Linked DNA regions of Labrys monachus. The protein of the gene in region 1 interacts with the protein of each later gene in a pairwise test. Links are inferred from orthologs where the notes say so. Each region holds a gene or a part of one and is shown on either strand. Other genes may lie near its edges.

Region 1 (4,237 bases):
TCGCAAGGGCCCGGCCGGCCGGGCGGTGCCTTCCGGATAAGGTCAGATCCGGCCGCCGTGCATAGCGGGCTTTTCCATCGTGCTCGGGCTGATTAACCCTCTTTCAAGCGGGCACCGCGCCGTCGAAGCGGAGGTAATTCCCACGCATAATATTCCATAACGCTACGTATAACATGATTTTACCCCGGCGCAAATGAGCTCTGGAGCAGATCAGAATTAGTATTAAGCATTGTGGCGGCACTTTGAGGCGAGCTGCCATCCTTATGACTCAATCTATACACACAGTTAATTTTCAGTAAACACGCCCTATCAGTATCGTTGCGTATGGGTACTCGGATGAACAGATTGCTTGGCTCGGCGCTGATCGGCGCCATCACGCTCAACGTTGCCGCATGCAGTTCCAGCCCCGGCGACCGCGCCCTCGGCGGTGCCGTCATCGGCGGCACCGCCGGCGCCCTCATCGGCGGCATGGTTTCGAGAGACTCCGGCACCGGCGCCCTTGTCGGCGGGGCGCTCGGCGCGGCGACCGGCGCGATCATCGGCGCGGCGACGACCCCTCGTCCCGCTCCTGCCGCCGACCAGTGCTCCCGCTGGGGCGCGGATGCCTATGGGCGCGAATATTGCGCAGGCTATTGACCGACGGTCGCGATCGAACGCGATCGCCGATCACGCGGCGCCGATGCGCGGTCAGCCGATCTTTCTGACGAAATCCGGCTCCGGCGGCCCGATCACGGTCAGCCCGAACCGCCGCCGGACCTGGTCGGCCCGGGCGGGCGCCACCCGTACCGTGACATGCGTCACGCCCTCCTCGTCGGTCTCCCGCTCGAGCACGTCGCAATTGTCGTGGAGCCAGGCGAGGCCTGCCCCGTCGGCGGGCGGAACATCGATGGTCAGGGTCAGCCGCCCGGCCGCGACCGCCGCCTCCACGCGTTCCAGCAGGTGGTCGACGCCCTCCCCCGTAATGGCGGAGACGACGACCGGCCTGCCGTCGCCATCCCGGCGCGACGCGGTGAGAAGCGCTTCGCGGGCCGGCGCATCGAGGAGGTCCACCTTGTTCCACACCTCGATGATGGCCCGCTCCGCATTCGTCTCGACGCCGAGGCCCTGCAGGATGTTCTGCACGTCGGCGGCCTGCGCTTCGGTATCCCCATGCGAGATGTCGCGGACATGCAGGATCACATCGGCCTCCAGCACCTCCTCGAGCGTGGCGCGGAAGGCGGCGACCAGCATGGTCGGCAATTCCGAGATGAAACCGACGGTATCGGAGAGGATGGCCTTGGTGCCGTGCGGCAGCTTCAGCGCGCGCAGCGTCGGGTCGAGCGTCGCGAACAGCATATCCTCGGCCAGGACCTCCGCCCGCGTCAGGCGGTTGAACAAGGTCGACTTGCCCGCATTGGTGTAGCCGACGAGCGCCACGATCGGATAGGGCACCTTTCGGCGGCTGGCGCGGTGGAGGGCGCGCGTGCGCTTGACCTGCTCCAGCTCACGCTCGAGCTTGACGATGCGGTCCTGCAGCAGGCGCCGGTCGGACTCGATCTGCGTTTCGCCAGGGCCGCCGAGAAAGCCGCCGCCGCCGCGCTGGCGTTCGAGATGGGTCCAGGAGCGGACGAGCCGCCCCTTCTGGTAGTTGAGATGGGCGAGTTCGACCTGGAGCGTGCCTTCCTTCGTGCGCGCCCGTCGGCCGAAGATTTCAAGGATCAGGCCGGTGCGGTCGATGACCTTGGCGCCCCACGCCTTTTCGAGATTGCGCTGCTGCACCGGCGAAAGGGCGCAGTCCATCAGCACCAGCGTGATCTCCTCGGCCTCGACGATCGCCTTGATCTCCTCGACCTTGCCCTTGCCGAGATAGGTCGACGGGCGGATCTCGGCGAGCGTCACCACCACCGAGCCGACGACGTTGAGGTCGATGGCGGCCGCCAGGCCTACGGCCTCCTCGCGCTTGGCCTCGGGCGAGCGCGCAGGGCCGCTCTCCGCGCTGCGATGGGACAGCACGGGGGCGACGACATAGGTCCGCGTGCCGGAAGCGACTTCCAGCTCATGCGCATCAATGCGATTCGCGGGGTCTTTGGGATTGCTTGATGTCAAAAGATGACTTTCCGGCGGGACGCGTCCCGCCGCCTCACGGCAAGAATCAGAGCTTGTCCGCTCCCTCGATCTCACCACCCTCGAAGAGCTGGACCGGGTGTCCCGGCATGATGGTGGAAATCGCGTGCTTATAGACGAGCTGCGAATGACCATCCCGGCGCAAAAGCACGCAGAAATTGTCAAACCAGGTCACCACGCCCTGCAGTTTCACGCCATTCACCAGAAAGATCGTGAGCGGGATCTTGTTCTTGCGGACATTGTTGAGAAACGTGTCCTGTAGATTTTGGGTGCGCTCAGCCGCCATAATACCCCCGAAACTCCTTTGACCGCGGTTTTCCCGCGTATCCAGCACATACAACCGGCTCAAGCCGGCAGCACGGGCCTTCTAACCAACATATATAGTCGACATGCTTGCTGCTCAGCGCAAGCAAAAGTTTACCTGTCGCTCCGCAGCGCTCCGCCTGATAGGCGTTGCACGATGGATAGGCAGCAAAACAACGGCGTGAATACGGCAGTGACCGGAAAAAAGATACATTTACACCGAATGCTCGGCGACTGAATGAAAATGAGCGCGCAGCTTCCGGGCAAGCGCGCCCGGCGTGCCGTCGCCGATCACCGTGTCGTCGATCTTCACCACGGGCATGACGACATTGGTCGCCGAGGTGACGAAGGCCTCCTTGGCGGCTTTCGCTTCGGCCACGGTGAAGGCCCTTTCGGTCACCACCATATTGTCGCGCCTGGCCAGATCCATCAGCGTGGTCCGCGTGATGCCGCGGAGGATGCCGGATTCCGCCGGCCGGGTGAGCAGCGTGTTTTCCGCCGTGACGATCCAGGCATTGCTGGATCCGCCCTCGGTGACGTAGCCCTGCTCGTCGAAGAACCATACTTCCTTGGCGCCCTGCTGCCTGGCCTTCTGTTTGGCGAGGACGTTCGGCAGCAGGCCCGTGGACTTGATATCGACGCGCTCCCAGCGGTTGTCGGGCAATGTGATGACGGCGATGCCGCTGGCCGCCCCCGCATCGCCCTTGGCGCGGTCGAGCGAACGGGCGATCACCACCAGCGTGGGCGGCGTGTCGGGAGAGGGAAAGAGGAAATCGCGCTTGGCGGCCCCGCGGCTGACCTGGAAATAGACCATGCCGTTCACGACGCGGTTGCGGCGAAGGGTCTCCCGCAGGACGACTTTCAAGGCATTCTCGGCCATCGGCATGCGGATGCTCAACTCCGACAGCGAGCGCTTGAGCCGGCCCATATGGCGGGTCTCGTCCACGAGCGCGCCGTCGCGCACCTCACAGACCTCGTAGACGCTGTCGGCGAACTGGAAGCCGCGATCCTCGACATGCACGCTGGCGTCGCGAAGCGGCACATAGACCCCGTTGACATAGGCAATTCGGCTCATGGCTATCCTGAAATCCTGGCTCTTCCGAAATTCCGGCCGTTCGCTTCCATTCGGCTGCGGGAGTTCCCGCCTGCATGCCGGGGATGTGCCGCAGTTTCAGCGCGCTGGCAATCGCCTATTGCCAGAAAGGCTCGCCTTGCGCAAAGCGCTTCCAGACCTTGTGCAGCTTGCCGGATCCGGCCAGCCTGTCACGCGCCTGCCAGCCGGCGATCAGTCCGGCGCCGCGGTGGAGGTCGAAACTGCTCGCCCCGTCCACCAGCACGGAAAGCAGCCCGCCGGTAGTGGCCGTATCGTTGGCGACGCCGAGGCTCTGCTGCAGCGCGGCGAGGCGGGCGAGATAGCGCTGGGCATCGTCTTCCGATTCGAAGACATTGCGGAAGAACTCGGCGGTGTAGCGCAGCTTCTTGAGCACCAGGCGCAGCTCGTGCTGGGCCACGGGCTGCAGCCGCTTGAAATGGGAGCCGGCCTTCAGCGACCGCCGGTGCAGCCGATCGAGGGCCTGGCGTGCGAAGCCGTCGGCGGTCTCCGCGAGGATGGTGAGCGAAGCGCTGGCGATGTCGTTGCGCCAGACCCGGCGCTCGATGGTGTGGCCGAGCATCAGAAGGAAGCGGTTGTAGCGCTGGCCGGCGAACAGCTCGCGCAGCGCGGCATAGCCCGAAAGGCGATGGGGCTCGACGCTTTGGCGCAGGGCATCGAACGCCGCACGGTCGGCGCAATGGGCTTCGATCTGCGGAACCGTATCGGTGACCAGCACGT
Region 2 (4,364 bases), 2.4 Mb from region 1 along the record:
TGGACGTGCTTTCCGGCCGGACACCATCCCGGCCGCCGGTGTGGCTGATGCGTCAGGCAGGACGCTATCTGCCGGAATATCGCGCCATTCGCGGCCGGGCTTCGGGCTTTCTCGATTTCTGCTACACACCCGAACTCGCCGTGGAGGCGACGCTGCAGCCGATCCGGCGCTTCGGCTTCGACGGCGCGATCCTGTTTTCCGACATTCTCGTCGTGCCCGACGCGCTCGGCCAGAAGGTATGGTTCGAGGAGGGCGAGGGCCCGCGCCTGGAGCCTGTCACCGGCCGGGGCGATCTGGCGGGGCTGCGGGACCAGATCGACCTCGATCACCTGGCGCCGGTTCTCGAGACGGTGCGCCGCGTGAAGGGGCAATTGCCGCCGGCGGTGACGTTCCTGGGCTTTTGCGGCGGTCCCTGGACGGTCGCCACCTATATGATCGCCGGGCGGGGCGTCAAAGACCAGGTGCCGGCGCGGCTTGCCGCCTACCAGGATCCCGACTTCTTCGCGGCGCTGATCGACCGCCTCATCGAGGCCTCCATCGATTATCTCTGCGCCCAGATCGAGGCGGGTGTCGATGCCGTGCAGATCTTCGACAGCTGGGCAGGGATCCTGCCGCCGGACGAGTTCGAGCGGTGGGCGATCGAGCCGGCGAGGCGCATCGTCGAGGGCGTCCGGGCGCGCCATCCGCTCGCACGCATCATCGGATTTCCGCGCGGCGCCGGCTCGCTCTATGTCGATTATGCCCGCGCGGTCGATGTCGACGCCATCGGTCTCGACTGGTGCGTCGATCCGGCCTGGGCGGCGGCGAATGTGCAGACCCTCAAGCCGGTCCAGGGCAATCTCGATCCGCTCGCTCTCGTTGCTGGCGGCGATGCGCTCGACCGCGCCCTCGATCGTATTCTCGGCGCTTTTTCAGGCCAGCCATTCATCTTCAACCTCGGCCATGGCATCGTGCCGCAGACCCCGATCGCGCATGTCGAGCGGATGCTGGAGCGAATCAGGGCGCAAGCCTAATAGGCTGGGGGAGAGCCGCTTCCCGCCGGGGCGGCCTATCGGGTGCAAATTCGGGAGCGGGATATGAGCTACGGCAGCACGGGCTATGATTTGCTGAAGGCCGCCCATATCATCGCCGTGATCGCCTGGATGGCGGGCATGCTCTATTTGCCGAGGCTGTTCGTCTATCATGCCGAGGCGCAGAAGGGTTCGATCCAGAGCGAGACCTTCAAGGTGATGGAGCGGCGCCTGATGAAGGCGATCATCCTCCCCTCGATGATCTTCACTTGGCTTTTCGGGCTGTCGCTGGCCTATTTCTCGGGCTTCTACACGGCGCCCTGGCTGCACACCAAATTCCTGCTCGTCATCATTCTCTCGGGCGTGCACGGCTGGTTCTCCAAGCTGGTGAAGGATTTTGCCGCCGATCGCAATGTCAGGTCCGCCCGATTTTATCGGCTGATCAACGAGATTCCGACCGTGTTGATGATCCTGATCGTGATTCTGGTCGTGGTGAAGCCTTTTTAAGCGGCCGGGCGGCGGGAGCCGCTTGCCGCCGCTGCGGCCGGGCTGTATAAGACCGATCTCCTCCCATTGCAGGCTGGCGTCTTGAGGTTGTGGTTCGAGCCCGACCAAGGCGCCGACGCAAGGCTCCTCGTCTGGCGATCAAAAGACCTGCTTCTCTGAAATCTGTGATTCCGCGCCCGCTTTTTTGGCGCGCTGTGAAGTGAATCCCCCTCACAAGGACTCCCCATGCGGGAAATCAAACTTCAGGACCTCAAGTCCAAAACCCCTATGGAAATGCTTGCCTTCGCCGAAGAGCTCGAGGTGGAGAACGCCTCCTCGATGCGCAAGCAGGAATTGATGTTCGCCGTTCTCAAGCAGCTCGCCAGCCGCGAGGTCGAGATCGTCGGCGAGGGCGTCGTCGAAGTGCTGCAGGACGGCTTTGCCTTTCTCCGTTCGCCGGAAGCCAATTACCTGCCCGGCCCCGACGACATCTATGTCTCGCCCTCGCAGATCCGCAAATTCGGTTTGCGGACCGGCGACACGGTGGAAGGCAATATCCGCAGCCCGAAGGACGGCGAGCGTTATTTCGCGCTGCTCAAGGTCAATACGATCAACTTCGAGGACCCGGAAAAGACCAAGCACAAGATCAATTTCGACAATCTGACGCCGCTCTATCCCAATGAACGGTTGAAGCTCGAAGTCGGCGACCCGACGCGCAAGGACTATTCCTCCCGCGTCATCGACATCGTCGCGCCGATCGGCAAGGGACAGCGCGCCCTCATCGTCGCCCCGCCCCGCACGGGCAAGACGGTGCTGCTGCAGAACATCGCGCAGTCGATCACCGCCAATCACCCCGAATGCTATCTGATCGTGCTGCTGATCGACGAGCGTCCGGAAGAAGTGACGGACATGCAGCGCTCGGTGAAGGGCGAGGTGGTATCCTCGACCTTCGACGAACCGGCGGCCCGCCATGTGCAGGTCTCGGAGATGGTGATCGAGAAGGCCAAGCGCCTGGTCGAGCATGGCCGTGACGTCGTCATCCTCCTTGATTCGATCACCCGTCTCGGACGCGCCTACAACACGGTGGTGCCCTCCTCCGGCAAAGTGCTGACCGGCGGCGTCGACGCCAACGCCCTGCAGCGGCCGAAGCGCTTCTTCGGCGCGGCGCGCAATATCGAGGAAGGCGGATCGCTGACCATCATCGCGACCGCGCTGATCGAAACCGGCTCGCGCATGGACGAAGTGATCTTCGAAGAGTTCAAGGGAACCGGCAATTCGGAAATCATCTTGGACCGCAAGGTCTCGGACAAGCGCGTCTTCCCGGCGATCGACATCACCCGCTCGGGCACCCGCAAGGAAGAGCTGCTGGTGGCACCCGACATCCTCAAGAAGATGTATGTCCTGCGCCGCATCCTCAACCCGATGGGCACCGTGGACGCCATCGAGTTCCTGCTCGACAAGCTGCGGCAGACCAAGCAGAACGCCGACTTCTTCGATTCGATGAACACGTGATCCTCCGATTCGGCTCCGGAACGGAGCCGCTCCGGCTCGGAACAGGCCGAGCCGGACGGTCGCGGAAGGGGAATCGGTCTCCCGGCTCGGCACTCTCATTCTCGCCTGCTCTCCGGCGGGTCGTCGCTTGAGCAGGCGGCGAAGAAGCGGGACAGCACCCCCGGCCAACCTGGCCCGAGGCCTCGCAGCGGGCTTCACATCGTTTCCATCGAGTCTGGGCAGCGCGGGTACTTCCTGGCGCTGAGGCGGCTTCATCGCGCCGCGAAGCCGCATGTCCGGCCAAGCCCCGGCATACAACCTTTTCCTAATGAGCCTATTTGCGCACGGCCCTCAGACCGTGCCCTTCCCATCGCGCGGCCTAAGCCGGGCCGTTCCTCATCCTCACCCGGAGCGCTTGTGCAGGAAATGCGGAGCTCCCGCCAGCGGGGCAAAGGTGCGACTGGCGCCGCGTTTCGGTCGCCGGGCTGCGAGACGCCGGCCTCTCCATCCTGCCGCGACGCCGGGGTCCCCTCGCCCCGCTTTGCGGGGAGAGGATAGAGGTGAGGGGCGGCACGAAGGCTGAACCATGACGAGAGGAACGGCTTGGCCGCCGTCTCCCTCTTCCCGGTTGCGCCGGCCCTCATCCTCACGCGAGCATTTCTGCATGAGATGCGGAGTCCCCGCTTGTGGGGCGAAGGCTTGGCCGGCATTGCGTTTCGATCGGCGGGCCGTGAGACGCCGGCCTCTCCATCTCGTCGCGGAGCCGGCTGCGGGCAGCATGACGCTCCCGCTACGGCTCTCGGCTTGACAACCGCTCATGCGGCAATCACCGACGCAATGTTTCACATGAATCACGCGTCATCCGGTCGACAGCCTGATTCACATGAAACATTCTCAGCGCCGCATGGCGGCGAGGGTCGCTGCGAGATCGGCGGCGTTGCCAGCCGGCAGCGAGCAGCGTCCGTTGGTGCAGACGAAGGCGGCGGCACCGGGCGTGGCGGGGGCCGCCCTCACCGGATGGCTGGAGGGCAGATCGGCGATTGTCCGGATCCGCAAAATGATTCGGACCGGAAATGGTTGCGCCCGGGCTTTGGCCAGCAGCGCATCGGCGCCCGGGCCTTCGCCGACCACGATGACCTCCAGGCCGCCCAGCCTGAGATCCAGGGCATTCAGAAGCGAGCAATGGCCGAAGATATTGGCCGCGATCGACGGGGAAAGGCCGGCAAGAACCTCGTCGGCCCGCGTCAGCCAGCGCTCGTCGCCGGTGAGCGCGGCGAGCCGGACGAGGTCATCCGCCATCATGCCGTTGGCGTTGGGCACGGCGTCGTCCAGGGTCGACCGAGGCCGCACGATGAGGCCCGCCGCATCGCTTGCCGT

Evidence for each region.
Region 2: the proteins of hfq (region 1) and rho interact in binary tests that used the Escherichia coli proteins (3 or more experiments, as listed by UniProt). The link is inferred for Labrys monachus from one-to-one orthologs.

What each region holds. Positions count from the first base shown.
Region 1 is NZ_JAUSVK010000001.1:4,029,720-4,033,956, forward strand. Bases 761-3,616 are described here. They hold hfq (RNA chaperone Hfq), read right to left. Parts: upstream 2,390-3,616; coding sequence 2,132-2,389; downstream 761-2,131. Other genes in these bases: hflX (GTPase HflX), read right to left, coding at 761-2,085; J3R73_RS18400 (D-amino-acid transaminase), read right to left, coding at 2,621-3,481; J3R73_RS18405 (CYTH and CHAD domain-containing protein), read right to left, coding at 3,597-3,616. In the rest of the region: J3R73_RS18385 (YMGG-like glycine zipper-containing protein), read left to right, coding at 337-636; more of hflX, read right to left, coding at 688-760; more of J3R73_RS18405, read right to left, coding at 3,617-4,237. UniProt on the Escherichia coli protein: RNA chaperone that binds small regulatory RNA (sRNAs) and mRNAs to facilitate mRNA translational regulation in response to envelope stress, environmental stress and changes in metabolite concentrations.
Region 2 is NZ_JAUSVK010000001.1:6,389,593-6,393,956, forward strand. Bases 893-3,875 are described here. They hold rho (transcription termination factor Rho), read left to right. Parts: upstream 893-1,742; coding sequence 1,743-3,008; downstream 3,009-3,875. Other genes in these bases: hemE (uroporphyrinogen decarboxylase), read left to right, coding at 893-1,013; hemJ (protoporphyrinogen oxidase HemJ), read left to right, coding at 1,077-1,517. Outside these bases: more of hemE, read left to right, coding at 1-892; J3R73_RS29135 (thioredoxin domain-containing protein), read right to left, coding at 3,882-4,364. UniProt on the Escherichia coli protein: Facilitates transcription termination by a mechanism that involves Rho binding to the nascent RNA, activation of Rho's RNA-dependent ATPase activity, and release of the mRNA from the DNA template.